DNA from 3 places in the Microlunatus sagamiharensis genome. Region 3 is predicted to be linked to each of the others. Evidence: predicted binding sites of a transcription regulator. Region 3 holds the regulator's gene; each other region holds the start of a gene.
What was found. Region 3 encodes HrcA, which represses chaperone genes, less so after heat shock. Its sites were predicted from a motif close to TTGGCACTCGNNNNNNNCGAGTGCCAA; they were not measured.
Positions count from the first base shown of each region.

Region 1: the regulator HrcA is predicted to act here: its motif matches at 1,435-1,461, upstream of groL (chaperonin GroEL).
Region 2: the regulator HrcA is predicted to act here: its motif matches at 2,872-2,898, upstream of BLU42_RS14020 (FmdB family zinc ribbon protein).

Region 1 covers NZ_LT629799.1:103,272-108,081, forward strand. The annotation lists gene BLU42_RS00480 (MDR family MFS transporter) at 1-1,210, opposite strand, end outside; gene groL (chaperonin GroEL) at 1,592-3,214, shown strand; gene BLU42_RS00490 (MFS transporter) at 3,346-4,554, opposite strand; gene BLU42_RS00495 (right-handed parallel beta-helix repeat-containing protein) at 4,758-4,810, shown strand, end outside.
Region 2 covers NZ_LT629799.1:3,054,004-3,058,813, reverse strand. The annotation lists gene BLU42_RS14040 (UTP--glucose-1-phosphate uridylyltransferase) at 1-797, shown strand, start outside; gene BLU42_RS14035 (hypothetical protein) at 799-1,122, shown strand; gene mscL (large conductance mechanosensitive channel protein MscL) at 1,259-1,687, opposite strand; gene BLU42_RS14025 (RcpC/CpaB family pilus assembly protein) at 1,757-2,404, opposite strand; gene BLU42_RS14020 (FmdB family zinc ribbon protein) at 2,454-2,825, opposite strand; gene BLU42_RS14015 (penicillin acylase family protein) at 3,112-4,810, shown strand, end outside.
Region 3 covers NZ_LT629799.1:2,362,277-2,367,086, forward strand. The annotation lists gene BLU42_RS10720 (16S rRNA (uracil(1498)-N(3))-methyltransferase) at 1-291, opposite strand, end outside; gene dnaJ (molecular chaperone DnaJ) at 299-1,468, opposite strand; gene hrcA (heat-inducible transcriptional repressor HrcA) at 1,518-2,513, opposite strand; gene BLU42_RS10735 (MBL fold metallo-hydrolase) at 2,615-3,469, shown strand; gene BLU42_RS10740 (DUF4397 domain-containing protein) at 3,595-4,428, shown strand; gene BLU42_RS10745 (class F sortase) at 4,495-4,810, shown strand, end outside.

The DNA.
Region 1 (4,810 bases), 2.1 Mb from region 3:
GGGCGAACATCGAGGTGCCGGTGACGACGCCGCGCACGCTCCAGTCCACGGAGGACTGCGCGGCGACCAGGATCGGGGCCGCGACGAAGCCCATGCCGATGCCGATGACGAAGCAGGTGGCCCCGACCTGCCCGATCGAGGTGGTGGGGCGCAGCAGCGTCAGGCCGGCGACGCCGACCAGCCCGATGAGGGTGCCGAGCAGCGCGGTCGCCCGGAAGCCGATCCGCAGGTAGACCCGCCCGGACATGGACGCGGCGATCGGCCAGCCCAGGGTCAGCGCGGCGAGCGCGAAGCCGGCGACGAGCGCGTTGTGGCCGAGCACGTTCTGGGCGTAGAGGGGGACGTAGGAGGTCAGCCCGATGAGGACCGCGCCGATGGCGAGGCTGGCGATGCTGGTGCTCACGAGCAGCCGGTTGCGGAAGACCCAGGTCGGCAGGATCGGCTCGGCGGCGCGCCGCTCGACGAAGCCGAACGCGACGACCAGCACCAGGCCCGCGGCCGGGACCCCGATTCCCGGCAGCGTGAGCCAGGACCACAGGACGCCGCCCTCGAGCAGGCCGAGGATCAGCAGCGAGGCGCCGAGGGTCAGCAGGACGGCTCCGGCGACGTCGACCTGGTGCTTCACCCGCTCGACCTTCTCGTGGAAGCGGCGCGAGATCATCCAGAAGGCCACGGCGGCCAGCGGGATGTTGATGAAGAAGATCCAGCGCCAGTCGAGCGTCTCGACGAAGACCCCGCCGAGCGTCGGGCCGACGACCGACGAGATCGCCCAGACGCTGGCGAGGTAGCCCTGGACCTTGGCCCGCTCCTGCAGCGTGTAGATGTCGCCGACGATCGTCATGCACGTCGGCTGGATCGCGCCGGCGCCGAGGCCCTGGAGCGCCCGGAAGGCGATCAGCGCGGGCATGCTCCACGCGACGCCGCAGAGCACGGACGCGACGCCGAAGACGGCGATGCCGGCCAGGACGACGGGCTTGCGCCCGTAGGAGTCGCTGAGCTTGGCGAAGATCGGCACGGTCACGGCCTGCGTGAGCAGGAAGATCGAGAACAGCCACGGGAACTGCGAGAAGCCGCCGAGGTCGTTCACGACCGAGGGGACCGCGGTGGCGAGGATCGTCGCGTCGATCGCGATGAGGCCCATGCTGAGCATCACGCCCAGGAGCACGGGGCCGCGCTCGGAGCGGAGGCCGACCGAGGCCCTCGTGATCACGGGTTCCGCGTCGACGGAGGTACGGGTCTGGCTGGCCACGTCCAGTCGGAACACCCGACGGAGCCGATCCATTCCTGCTGAATGTTCTTTCTCGGCCGAGGTCCGGCCTTGTCCCGCAGGGCGGTCGCCGCGCCGTCGACGGGCCGGACGAGGGGGCTCGGAGGAGGGGCCGTACGCGGGGCGGGGGAGTGCGCCGAGGAGTCGCGTCGACGGCCTCGGAAGTGTTTGCACTCACACGGGGCGAGTGCTAAACATGGGGTTAGCACTCGGCAGGTGAGAGTGCCACCTCCTCAGTCGGCGAGGTCCCCATGGACCGTCCGTCGCGGGCGCCGGCCGGGGAGCAGCAGCAACCACTCACGTCCAACAGAGGATTCGCCACACATGCCGAAACTCATCCAGTTCAACACCGAGGCGCGGCGCGGCCTCGAGCGTGGCATGAACACGCTCGCCGACGCCGTGAAGGTGACGCTCGGCCCCAAGGGCCGCAACGTCGTGCTCGAGAAGAAGTGGGGCGCCCCCACGATCACGAACGACGGCGTCTCCATCGCCAAGGAGATCGAGCTCGAGGACCCGTACGAGAAGATCGGTGCCGAGCTCGTCAAGGAGGTCGCCAAGAAGACCGACGACGTCGCGGGTGACGGCACCACCACCGCGACCGTGCTGGCCCAGGCGATGGTCCGCGAGGGCCTGCGCAACGTCACCGCCGGCGCCAACCCGATGAGCCTCAAGCGCGGCATCGACAAGGCCGTCTCGGCCATCGTCGAGCAGCTGCAGGCCGCCTCCGTCGACGTGGAGACCAAGGAGCAGATCGCCGCCACCGCGTCGATCAGCGCCGGTGACTCCACCGTCGGCGAGATCATCGCCGAGGCGATGGACAAGGTCGGCAAGGAAGGCGTCATCACCGTCGACGAGTCGAACACCTTCGGCCTCGAGCTCGAGCTCACCGAGGGCATGCGCTTCGACAAGGGCTACATCTCGCCCTACTTCGTCACGGACACCGAGCGCATGGAGACCGTGCTCGACGACCCGTACATCCTGATCGTCAACAGCAAGGTGTCGGCCCTCAAGGACCTGCTCCCGCTGCTCGAGAAGGTCATCCAGGCCGGCAAGCCGCTGGTCGTCATCGCCGAGGACGTCGACGGCGAGGCCCTGGCCGCGCTGATCGTCAACAAGATCCGCGGCACCTTCAAGTCCGTCGCCGTCAAGGCCCCGGGCTTCGGCGACCGCCGCAAGGCCATGCTCGGTGACATCGCCATCCTCACCGGTGGCCAGGTCATCTCCGAGGAGGTCGGCCTCAAGCTCGACGGCGTCGGGCTCGAGCTGCTCGGCCAGGCCCGTTCGGTCGTCGTCACCAAGGACGAGACCACGATCATCGAGGGCGCCGGGTCGAGCGACCAGATCGCGGGCCGGGTCAGCCAGATCCGCACCGAGATCGACAACTCCGACTCCGACTACGACCGCGAGAAGCTGCAGGAGCGTCTGGCCAAGCTGGCCGGCGGTGTCGCGGTGATCAAGGTCGGCGCGGCCACCGAGGTCGAGCTCAAGGAGCGCAAGCACCGCATCGAGGACGCCGTCCGCAACGCCAAGGCTGCGGTCGAGGAGGGCATCGTCGCCGGCGGCGGCGTGGGCCTGCTCCAGGCGGCCAAGGACGCCAAGGTCGACCTGTCCGGCGACGAGCAGATCGGCGCGGAGATCGTCTTCACCGCGGCCTCGGCCCCGCTGAAGCAGATCGCCTTCAACGCCGGCCTCGAGGGCGGCGTCGTGGCGGAGAAGGTGCGCAACCTCCCCTCCGGCCAGGGCCTCAACGCGGCGACCGGCGAGTACGTCGACCTGGTCAAGACCGGCATCATCGACCCGGTGAAGGTCACCCGCTCGGCGCTGCAGAACGCGGCCTCGATCGCGAGCCTGTTCCTCACCACCGAGGCCGTCATCGCCGACAAGCCGGAGAAGGCCCCGGCCATGCCGGCCGGTGGCGACGGCGGCATGGGCGGCATGGACTTCTGAGTCCCTGCTCCACCTGCACCACCTGCACGAGCTGAGAGGCGGTCCCCTTCGGGGGGCCGCCTCTTGGCGTTCCGTACGTCCCCGCGAGCGGTAGGTTGCCGCGCGAGTTCGGGCGGAAAGAGCGCCGCAACCTACCGCTCGGCGAGGGGGAGGTGAGCGTCGGAGGGCTCGACGGGTGCGACGTGCTCGAGGGGCGTTCTCGCCCAGCGGCTGCAGGCGAGGCCCGCGCCGAGCAGGGCGAGCACGGCGGTGGCGCCGAAGAGCGGCAGCGCGGGGGCGTGGCTGTAGCCGAACCCGCCCAGCGACGCGCCGGCGACCGGGGCGACGCCCATCAGGACCGTCTGGAGCAGGGCCTGGCCCCGGGCGCGCGACCGCGGCGGGAAGGCGGCCCGGACCGCGGTGACCAGCCCGACGTAGACCAGCGCGTAGCCGGCGCCGCGCACGGCGCTGGCCGCGACCAGCACCCACGGCTGCGCGAACGCGCCGTACAGCGTCACCGCCGCCGCGAACAGCAGCCCGCCGAGCAGGACGGTCCGACGAGCCCCGAGCCGGGCGGAGACCGACGCGCTGCTGCGCATCAGCGGGATCTCCGCCGCCGCGCCGACGACGGCGCTGACGCCGACCACCCACACCGCGCCGCCGGCGTCGACGATGCGCAGGGGCAGGACGGTGAAGGCGGTCGCCATCGCGACGCCGAAGACGAGCACCCCGCCCAGCAGCACCAGGACCGGACGGGTGAGGAGCCGGCCGGTCGGCTCCGCGCCCGGGGAGTCGAGCGGCCCGAGCGCGTGGACGGGCGACATCCCCCGCGTGCTCAGCGCGGCCACGACGAGGGTCGCCGGGTACGCGAGGAGCACGAGCCCGAGGCCGGTGCGCTCAAGCGCGAGTCCCCAGACCCCGACCGTCACCGCGAACCCGGCGCTGGCCCACATCCGGACGCGACCGTAGTCGGACGAGCCGCCCGCGGCGCTGACCGCGAGGGCGTCGGCCAGGGCCTCGCCCGGCGCGCGGGCGGCCGCGAGCAGCAGCGCGCAGAGCACGAGCGCGGGCACGACCCGGTCGGCGGCGAGGAGCGCGAGGGAGGCCACGCCGGCGAGCGCGCAGGACAACTGCAGCGCCCGCGTGACCCCGACCGGGCCGTCGGCCAGCCGGCCCCACAGCGGGATGACCAGGACCCCGACCGCCGACATCAGCCCCACGACGAGGCCGGCGCCGGTCGCCGTGAGGCCGCGGTCGGTCAGGTAGAGCACGAGGTAGGGCAGCAGCGTGCCGATGCCGCCGCCGACCGCCGCGTACAGCACGCGCAGGCGGCGCCCCTCGGGATCGGCGTCCGGGGTCACGACGCACCACGCTAGGAAGGCGGGCCCGGACGCGGCAAGGAGCCGGTCAGCCGCGCTGAGCGGTTCGGCGAAGCGCTCAGCGCCGGTGAGCACTTGGCGTCGAGCGGCGACATCGGCGTCCGCCCGCCGCAGCATGAACCCGAGCCCGGACTTCCGCCCCGACGGGGTGGCGCGACCCGTCCCCGGGCCGGGAGGAGTCCCCGATGCAGGACGTACGGACGTACCGGACCCCGCGGGCCCGCCGGCTCCGGCGCGG
Region 2 (4,810 bases), 690 kb from region 3:
ACCGGCTGATCGAGCAGGGCTACCGCTACGCCTCGGTCTCGAACTCCGACAACCTCGGCGCCGCGCCCGACGCCCGCATCGCGGGGTGGTTCGCCGCGACCGGCGCGCCGTACGCGGCCGAGGTGTGCCGGCGCACGCCCGCGGACCGCAAGGGCGGCCACCTCGCGGTCCGGAAGTCCGACGGGCAGCTGATCCTGCGCGACACGGCGCAGACCGCGCCCGACGAGATGCACTTCTTCACCGACGAGCACCGCCACCCGTTCTTCCACTGCAACAACCTGTGGTTCGACCTGGCCGCGGTCTCGACGGTGCTCAAGGAGCGCAACGCCGTCCTCGGGCTGCCGCTGATCAAGAACGTGAAGAACGTCGACCCGTCGGACTCCTCCTCGCCGGAGGTCGTGCAGGTCGAGAGCGCGATGGGCGCCGCGATCGAGGTCTTCCCCGGCGCCACGGCGATCGGCGTCGGGCGCGAGCGCTTCCTGCCCGTGAAGACGACGAACGACCTGGCCCTGCTGCGCTCCGACGTCTACGACGTCACGCCCGAGGGGCGGCTGGACCGCGTCACCGACCCGGCGCCGCTGGTCGACCTCGACCCCAAGCACTACAAGACCATCTCGAAGTTCGACGCGCGCTTCCCGGCGGGCGTGCCCTCCCTGCGCGAGGCCCGCAGCCTTACCGTGCACGGCGACTGGACCTTCGAGGCCGACGTCCGGGTCACCGGTGCCGCGACGCTCGACGACGAGGGCTCGCCGAGCACCGTGCCGAGCGGCACCGTGCTGGGCGGGGACCAGGCCTGAGGTGGACGAGGCTCCCGGGCTGCCGCTCCGCCCCTGGCACCAGGCGCTGGCGTACGCGGTCTGCGGCGAGCGGCGCCCCGAGCTCGGCGCGCAGGTCGCGCCCGACCTCGACGCCGTGGTCGAGGCGCTGGAGGGGCGTCCGCGGGGCGCGTTCGTCGTGCCCGCCGACCTCCGCGAGGGGATCGGTGCGGCCCAGATGGCCGCGGCGGTGACCGAGCTGCGCGCCCGGCTCGGCCGAGCCTCGCGCCCGGTCCTCGTCGACCGCGCGCCCGACGCCGACGAGCGTCGGCTGCTCGCGGACGTGCCGCCGCACCACGGCTCCTGAGGACGACGTCGCGACGACCTCCATGCGGGACGCCCTCGGCCGACGTCACGGCAGATGTCGAAGCGCCCCCACCTCGCCGATCAGCGAGGTGGAGGGCGCTTCGTCGTGCTGCTGGTGTGAAGACCCGGGTGGGGCCTCAGCGCTCGGTGACCTGGCCAGGGAAGGAGCCGGGGACCTGGCCGGGCGTCGGGTTACCGACGGCCTGCTGGCGCAGGAGGTCGCGGATCTCGGTGAGGAGGTCCTCGGAGGTCACGGCGGGCGCGGCCTCGACCTGCTCCTCCTGCTTCTTGAGGCGGGCGCTGATGTTGGTGAAGGGGATGACGACGAGCCAGTACACGACGGCGGCCGTGAGCACGAAGCTCAGGAGCGCCGTGATGAAGACGCCGACGCTGATGCCGTAGATCGAGGTGCTGCTGAAGTCGGGGACACCCCCGAACTTGCCGATGATGTCCATGATCATCCCGGTGAACGCCTTCACCACGGCGGCGAACGCCGTGCCGATGATGACGGCGACGGCCAGGTCGACGAGGTTTCCGCGCATCAGGAAGTCGCGGAAACCGGTCAGGCTCTTCATAGGTCGTGTCCTCCGTGGGGTGGTCGGGATCTGGTTTCCGCGTGCGCCCACGTCGGCGACTCACGTCCAGGTGATCGTCAGGCTGCCACCCGCCGCTGCCCGGGTCAACGCTCCGACGTCGGTGTCGGGGACGTCGAGCACGACGAGCGCGCCGGCGGAGGTCGCCTGGTCGTCCTCGCTCCGAGCGGGCACCGTCACCACACGGACGCGCCGCGCCACGGTCGACGAACGACCGCCCTCCGCGCTGACGCCGAGGACGTCGACGAGGTCGCCGGGGCGGAGGAGCCCGACGACGTCGGCGTCGGCCAGACGGACCGGGGCGAGGACGTGCCCGGGACCCACGGCGGCGGGACCGGTGAGCGCGACGGGGGTGAGGACCTGGTGGCGGGGGACCGGGGCGGCCAGCCGCAGACCGACGAGCGCGTCGAGGTCGGCGCTCGCCCCGTCGGGGAGCCCGTCGCTGGGCAGGGCGACCGTCTCGAGGTCGTCCGCGGTGAGGACGGCACCGCCGACCAGGTCGCTGCGCGCCCGGACGACGTCCGTCGTCGCGGGCGCGGGTGGCGCGGTGGCAGCCAGCCCCGTCAGGACCGCGGCCGCGGCCGCGACGACCGCGAGCTTGCGCCGGTGCCAGGACGCCGCCCGCGCCAGGAGGCGCAGCGGGTGGTGACGGTGGTGGGGGATGCCGGGTCGGCTGGTCGAGGCGCGCACGCCTCAACCCTCATGACGTCGGCCCGGACGTGCCGGTCGTCCACAGACCTCAGCCGGCGGAGCCCGACCCTGTGGACGAGGAGGCGGCGGCCTTGGCCGGCTTGGCGGTGTCGGTCTTGGTGCCCGACGAGCCCGAGCCGCTGTCGCCGGACTTGTCGGAGGAGCCGGACCCGCTGCTCTTGGTGTCGGAGCCGGAGGACCCCGAGGAGCCCGACGAGCCGGAACCGCTCGACGAACCCTCCTTGGGCCGCGAGTCCGTGCGGTAGAAGCCCGAGCCCTTGAACACCACGCCCACCGCGTTGTAGATCTTCCGCAGCTGCCCGTGGCAGTTCGGGCACTCCGTCAGCGCGGCGTCGCTGAACTTCTGCACGGCCTCGAGGTCGTGCCCGCACTCGGTGCAGCGGTACTGGTAGGTAGGCATGGTGCTCTCTCCGTCGTGACCGGCCCCGCGGGCCGACCGTGTCTCGCTAGCACTCAAGAATATCGACTGCCAACCCATTCCCGGGACGCCGGAACGAGCCGTGCGCCTTCCTGCCCGACGCCGACGTCTCTGACCTGACCTCGACGTCTTCAAGTCGACCACCACCGGACCGCGCGCCGGTGTCTGGACGACGAGAGTGCGAACACGCTTCTCGTTCGCGAACGAGGAGGAAGACACCGGGTGAGAGCGCGGTCCGCGTTCGAGCGGAGCGAGGACAATCAAGCACGTGCGTCTCGTCCCCCGCTGGCTCGTCTTCGCGCTCGTGGTGGTCGTGCTGGTCGCCGGCGGGCTGGTCAGCCTCGGCGCCGCCACCGTGCGGCGGCCGCTGCCGATGCTCGAGGGGGAGGTCACCCTGCCGGGCCTGAACGGGCGCGCGACGGTCCTGCGGGAGGACCACGGCGTGCCGCAGGTCTACGCCGACGAGCCCGAGGACCTCTTCGAGGCGCAGGGCTACGTGGCGGCGTCCGACCGCTTCTTCGAGATGGACGTGCGCCGGCACGCGGCGGCCGGGCGCCTGTCGGAGCTGTTCGGGTCCTCGCAGGTCTCCACCGACACCTTCGTCCGGACGCTCGGCTGGTACCGCACGGCCGAGGCCGAGCTGCCGCTGCTGTCGCCCTCGACCCGGCGCTACCTGGACGCGTACGCCTCGGGCGTCAACGCCTACCTGCGCGGACGCTCGCCGGGGCAGCTGTCGCTGGAGTACAGCGTGCTCGACCTGGCGGGCCGCGTCGCGACGCCGGAGCCGTGGACCGCGGTCGACTCCCTCGCCATCCTCAAGGTCTTCGGCTGGCAGCTGGGCTCGAACGCCGACGCCGAGACCTACCGCGCCCGCGCCACCGCCGCGGTGGGTGCCGACCGCGCCGCCGACCTCTTCCCGGGCCCGCTGCCGGGCTACGACCCGATCGTGACCGCCGGGACGGTCCGCGGGAAGGCCTTCGACCCCGACGCCACGGGGACGACGTCAGCCGGGCCGTCGGGGACCGTGGCCGCGACCGAGGGGACGGGCGCGGTCGAGGCCTCGGCCCGGGCGCGGGAGACGCTGACCGGCCTCTTCGGCTCCGGCGACGGCATCGGGTCCAACTCCTGGGTCGTCAGCGGCGCGCACACCGCCAGCGGCAAGCCGATGCTGTCCAACGACCCGCACCTAGCGGCCTCCATCCCCTCGGTGCTCGCCCAGGTCGGCCTGCACTGCGGGACCGTGGGGCGCGACTGCCCCTTCGACGTCACCGGCTACTCGATCACCGGCCTCCCGGGCGTGGTGATCGGGCGCAACGCCTCGATCGCCTGGGGCATGACCACCAGCTACGCCGACGTGCAGGACCTCTACCTCGAGCAGGTCGTCGGCGACACCGTGCGGGTGGGGGAGGCGTACGAGCCCCTGACCGTCCGCACCGAGGAGCTGCGCGTCGCCGGCGAGGACGAGCCGCGCACCATCACGGTCCGCTCGACCCGGCACGGTCCGCTGCTGTCCGACGCCGACCCGGCCACCGCCGACGCCGGCCGCCGCACCGACGCGCCGGGCGGGGCGTACGCGGTCTCGATCGCCTGGACCGGCTCGACGCCGGGCCGCAGCATGGACGCCCTGCTCGGGCTGGACGCGGCGAGCGACTGGGACTCCTTCCGCAGCGCCGCCTCGCTGCTCACGGTGCCCTCGCAGAACCTCGTCTACGCCGACGTCCGCGGGAACATCGGCTACCAGCTCCCCGGGCTGGTGCCGGTCCGCGGCCGCGGCGACGGCACCGTGCCGGTGCCGGGCTGGGACCGCCGCTACGACTGGACGGGCACGATCCCGTTCGCCGAGCTGCCCTTCGTGGAGAACCCGTCGAGCGGCGTCGTGGTGGCCGCCAACAACCAGGTGATCGGGTCGCAGTACCCCTACGTCGTCGGGTCCGCGAACTCCTACGGCTGGCGCAGCCAGGAGCTGC
Region 3 (4,810 bases):
GAGCTCGGCCCGGTCGCCCTTGGCCAGCGCCTGCGCGACGACGAGGCGTACGGGACGGGCGGTCTCGGTGAGCACCTCGGTGACCCGGACCCGCAGACCCGCCTTGCTCGCCTCCACGACCTCGCCACGGACCCCGCCCCCGGAACCGTCGGCGACGAGCACGCGCTCGCCCGCCCGCAGGCGCCGGACGGCGACCGCGTGGTGCCCCTCGGACCCGTCGACCAGCACCTCGCCGCCGACCTGCGGCGAGGTCGAGGCCAGGCTCTCCAGGAGGAAGAGCGCGTCGGTCACCCGCGCGTCACTGCCCGGCGAAGGCGTCGCGCAGGCGGCCGAAGACGCCGCGGCCCTGCTTCTGCACCGTCACCTCGGGCCCGGTCTCCTCACGGAGCTCGGCGAGCTGGCGGAGCAGGTCGCGCTGCTCGTCGTCCAGGCGCGTGGGCGTCTGCACCAGCAGGGTGACGCCGAGGTCGCCGCGGCCGTTGGACCGCAGGCGCGGGACGCCCCAGCCCTCGAGGGCGACGCGGGTGCCCGACTGGGTGCCGGCCGGGACGCTGACGTGCACGTCGCGGTCCTCGTCGTCGGTGTCGGCCAGGTCGGCCTCGAGCGTCTGGACCGTGACCTCGGTGCCGAGCGCGGCCGCGGTCATGGGGATGCGCACCGTCACCTCGAGGTCGTCGCCCTCGCGACGGAACACCTCGTGCGGCGCGACGGCCAGCTCGACGTAGAGGTCGCCGGCCGGGCCGCCGCCGGGGCCGACCTCGCCGTGGGCGGAGAGGTGGATCCGGTTGCCGGTGCTGACGCCGGCCGGGATCTTGACGTTGATCGTGCGGGCCGAGCGGACGCGGCCGTCGCCGGAGCACTCGGGGCACGGGTCGGGGATGACCGAGCCGTAGCCGCCGCAGGTCGGGCAGGGCTGCGTCGTGCGGATGTCGCCGAGGAAGGAGCGCTGGACGTGCGTCACGTCGCCCTGGCCGTGGCAGGTGCGGCAGGTGACGGGCTCGGAACCCTCCTGCGCCCCGGACCCCTTGCAGAGCGGGCACAGCACGGCCGTGTCGACCCGCAGCGGCTTGGTGACGCCGAACGCCGCCTCCGCCAGCTCGAGGTCGAGCCGGACGAGCGCGTCCTGGCCGCGGCGCACGCGCGAGCGCGGGCCGCGGCTGGTCTGCCCGCCGAACATCGCGTCGACGAGGTTGCCGAAGTCGAAGCCGCCCTGGCCGCCGAAGTTGCCGGCGAACCCGCCGCCCATGCCCCCGCCCAGCGGGTCGGCGCCGCGGTCGTAGAGGTCCTTCTTCTTCGGGTCGGCGAGGACCTCGTACGCCTCGGCCACCGCCTTGAAGCGGTCGCCCGCGTCCGGCTCGGTGGCGACGTCGGGGTGGAGCTTCATCGCGAGCTGGCGGTAGGCCTTCTTGATCTGCTCGGGCGACGCGTCGCGGGAGACGCCGAGCGTCTCGTAGTAGTCAGCAGCCATGTCTGGGGTGGGTCATCCTTGCTCGAGGTACGCGATCAGGTGTGCGTGATCAGGGTTGCGCGAGGAAGCGGCCGACGTAGCGCGCGACCGCGCGCACGGAGGCCATCGTCGAGGGGTAGTCCATGCGGGTCGGCCCGACGACCCCGAGGGTGGCACGGCTGCCGTAGCCGCTGGCGACGACCGAGGTCGTCTGGAGCTCCTTCACCGGGTTCTCCTGCCCGATCCGGACGGTGACGCCGTCGGCCGTGGCCTCGCCGAGCAGGGTGAGCAGCACGACCTGCTCCTCCAGCGCCTCGAGCACGGGCTTCATGCTGCTCGGGTCGGCGCCGTAGCGGGTGAGGTAAGGCATCCCGCCGATCACCATGCGGGTCGAGGTCTCGCTGCCGAGCATCTCCAGCAGGGCGGCCACCACGGTGCGCCCGAGCGGCAGCGTCTCCGCTGGGAGCGCATCGAGCAGCGCCGGGAGCGCGGAGCCGGCCTCGACCGGCGTCCGCCCGGCGGCGGCCGCGTTGAGCGCCGTCCGCAGGTCGCCCAGACCGGTCTCCTCGACCTCGGGCACCTCGAGGGAGCGCTGCTCGACGCGCCCGGTGGAGGTGATGAGCACCAGCAACAGCCGGGTCGACGACAGCGACACGAGCTCGACGTGGCGGACCGTGGAGGTGCTCAGCGTCGGGTACTGCACGATCGCGACCTGCTGCGTCGCCTGGGCGAGGAGCCGGACGGTGCGCAGCAGGATGTCGTCGAGGTCGAGCGCCCCGGACAGGAAGGTCTGGATCGCGCGCTGCTCGGCGCTGGAGAGCGGCTTGACCTGCCCGAGCCGGTCGACGAAGAGCCGGTAGCCCTTGTCGGTGGGGATGCGCCCCGCGCTGGTGTGGGGCTGCGTGATGTAGCCCTCCTCCTCCAGCGCGGCCATGTCGTTGCGGACCGTCGCCGGGGAGACGCCGAGGTCGTGCTTGTCGACCAGCGCCTTGGACCCGACCGGCTCCTTGCTGGAGACGTAGTCGGTGACGATGGCCCGGAGCACCTGCAGCTTGCGGTCGTCCATGCTCGCTCCACCACCCCTTCGCCTGCTGTCGCTCGAGTCGCCGCCGTCGTACGCGCGCGAGGCCCTTGGCACTCGCGTGCGGTGAGTGCCAGTGTAGTGCCGTGACCGACGCCGGGCAGGACGCCGAGCCGACCCCGCTGCCGGGCCCCTGGGAGGAGCTCGGGCCCGGCGCCTGGCGCTGCGTCGCCGAGCCGGACGCGGTGAACCTCGTCCTGCTCGCCGGGTCGGAGCGCGCGCTCCTCGTCGACACGGGCTCGACCCCTGCGCAGGGCCGGGCCGTCCGGGCCTCGGTCGCGTCGGTGACCGACGTCCCGCTCGAGGTCGTCGTGGTGACCCACGCGCACCGCGACCACGCCTTCGGCCTGGCAGCGTTCGACGACCTCACCACCGTCGGCCACGAGGACGTCGCCGCGTCCTTGGCCTCGCCGGACGCCCACGCCGACGCGGAGCGGCTCGGGCTCGCGCCGGCCGACCTCGTCGCCCCGAACCGTCCGATCGTGCTCGCCGCGGCCTTCGACCTGGGCGGGCGCCGCGTCGAGGTCGCCCACATCGGCCGGGGCCACACCGGCGCCGACCTGGTCGTGGTCGTGCCCGACGCGGACCTCGTCGTCGCCGGCGACCTCGTCGAGCAGGCCGGTCCGCCGGCCCTGGGCCCGGACTCCTACCTGCACGAGTGGCCGGTCACGCTCGACGGCGTCATCGGCCTGATGACCGGCGCGACCCGAGCCGTCCCCGGTCACGGCGAGCCGGTCGACCGGCCCTTCGTCTACGAGCAGCGGGGCCGGCTCGCGTCGGTCGCCGGGCAGGTCCGGCACCTCGCCGAGACCGGCGTCGGGGTGGACGAGGCGGCCGAGCAGGAGTGGGCGTACCCGTACGCGGTCCTCGCCGCCGGGCTGCCCACGGCCTTCGCGCAGCTGGGTCCCGTGGCGCCGCGCCGCACCCTGCCACTGGCCTGAGGGCGGCCCGCAGGACCGGGCCCAAGGACGCGGGCAGGAGATCCGGGACCCGTTGCATCCGCAGCGGCATCTCGTGCGCAGGACCAGGCACAGGCAAGCCCAGCCCCGCCCCACCTGGAGGTCCGATGCCCACGCCCGCCCGTTCCCGACTGATCCGGGGTTCCCTCGCCCTGGCCGTCACGTCCGGCGCCCTGCTGCTGCCCGCCACCAGCGCTCAGGCCGCCGACACCGCCACCGTCTCGATCCTGCACGCCGTCCCCGGCGCGACCGTCGACGTCTACGCCAACGGCGAGGAGCTGCTCAGCGACTTCGAGCCCGGCACCCTGACCGACCCGCAGCAGCTGCCCGCCGGCACCTACGACCTCAAGGTCGTCGCGGCCGGCGACGGCGCCGACGGCAACGCCGTGGCCGAGCTGGAGGACGCCGAGGTCCCGGCCGGCGCGAACGTCACCGTCGTCGCCCACCTCAACGCCTCGGGCGACCCGCGCCTGACCGCGTACGCCAACGACACCTCCGGCCTCGACGCCGGCCAGGCGCGCCTGATCGTGCGCCACGACGCCGCGGCCCCGGCCGTGGACGTCCGCGCGAACGAGGAGGTCGCCTTCAGCGGCCTCGAGAACCCCGACGAGGACAGCGCCGACCTCGACGCCGGCACGATCAGCGCCGACGTGGTCCTGGCCGGGGAGAGCGACCCGGTCATCGGCCCGGCCGACGTGGACCTCGAGGAGGGCACGACCACCATCGTGTACGCCTGGGGCTCCGCCGAGGACGACAACCTCGACCTGGCCGTGCAGACGATCAGCGGCATGGGCGGCAACCCGGGCGGTGTCCCCGGCGGCTCCGGCGGCCAGGCGGCGATGAGCTCCCCGCTCGCGCTCGGCGCCTTCGGCCTGGGCCTGGTCGGCCTCGTGCTGGCCGGCACCCGGATGGCCGCGCGGACCCGGACCGTCCGGGCCTGAGCGTGCGGCAGGACGACGCGGTGACGCGTGCCGCACGGGTCGGGCCCGCGAGGACCCGGTGACCCGGTGACGCTCGCCACCGCACGACGGGGCGGCTGGCTGTGGCCGGCCGTCCTCGTCGTGTCCGCGCTCCTGCTCGCGGTGGCCGGCCACCAGCTCTTCACCCCGCGCAGCGTGGCGGCCGACGTGCCCGTGACCACGACGGTCGAGGACCCGGCCGGTACGCCGTCCGTAACCCCCTCACCCTCCCCGTCCGCCTCGTCGTCGCCGACGGGGCGGGCGTCCGGGCCGCGCTGGACCACCCGGCCGGCCGCGCCGCGACCGGCCCCCGAGGTCGTGCCGCCCGAGCGGCTCCTCGCCCGCTCGGTCGGGCTGGACCTGC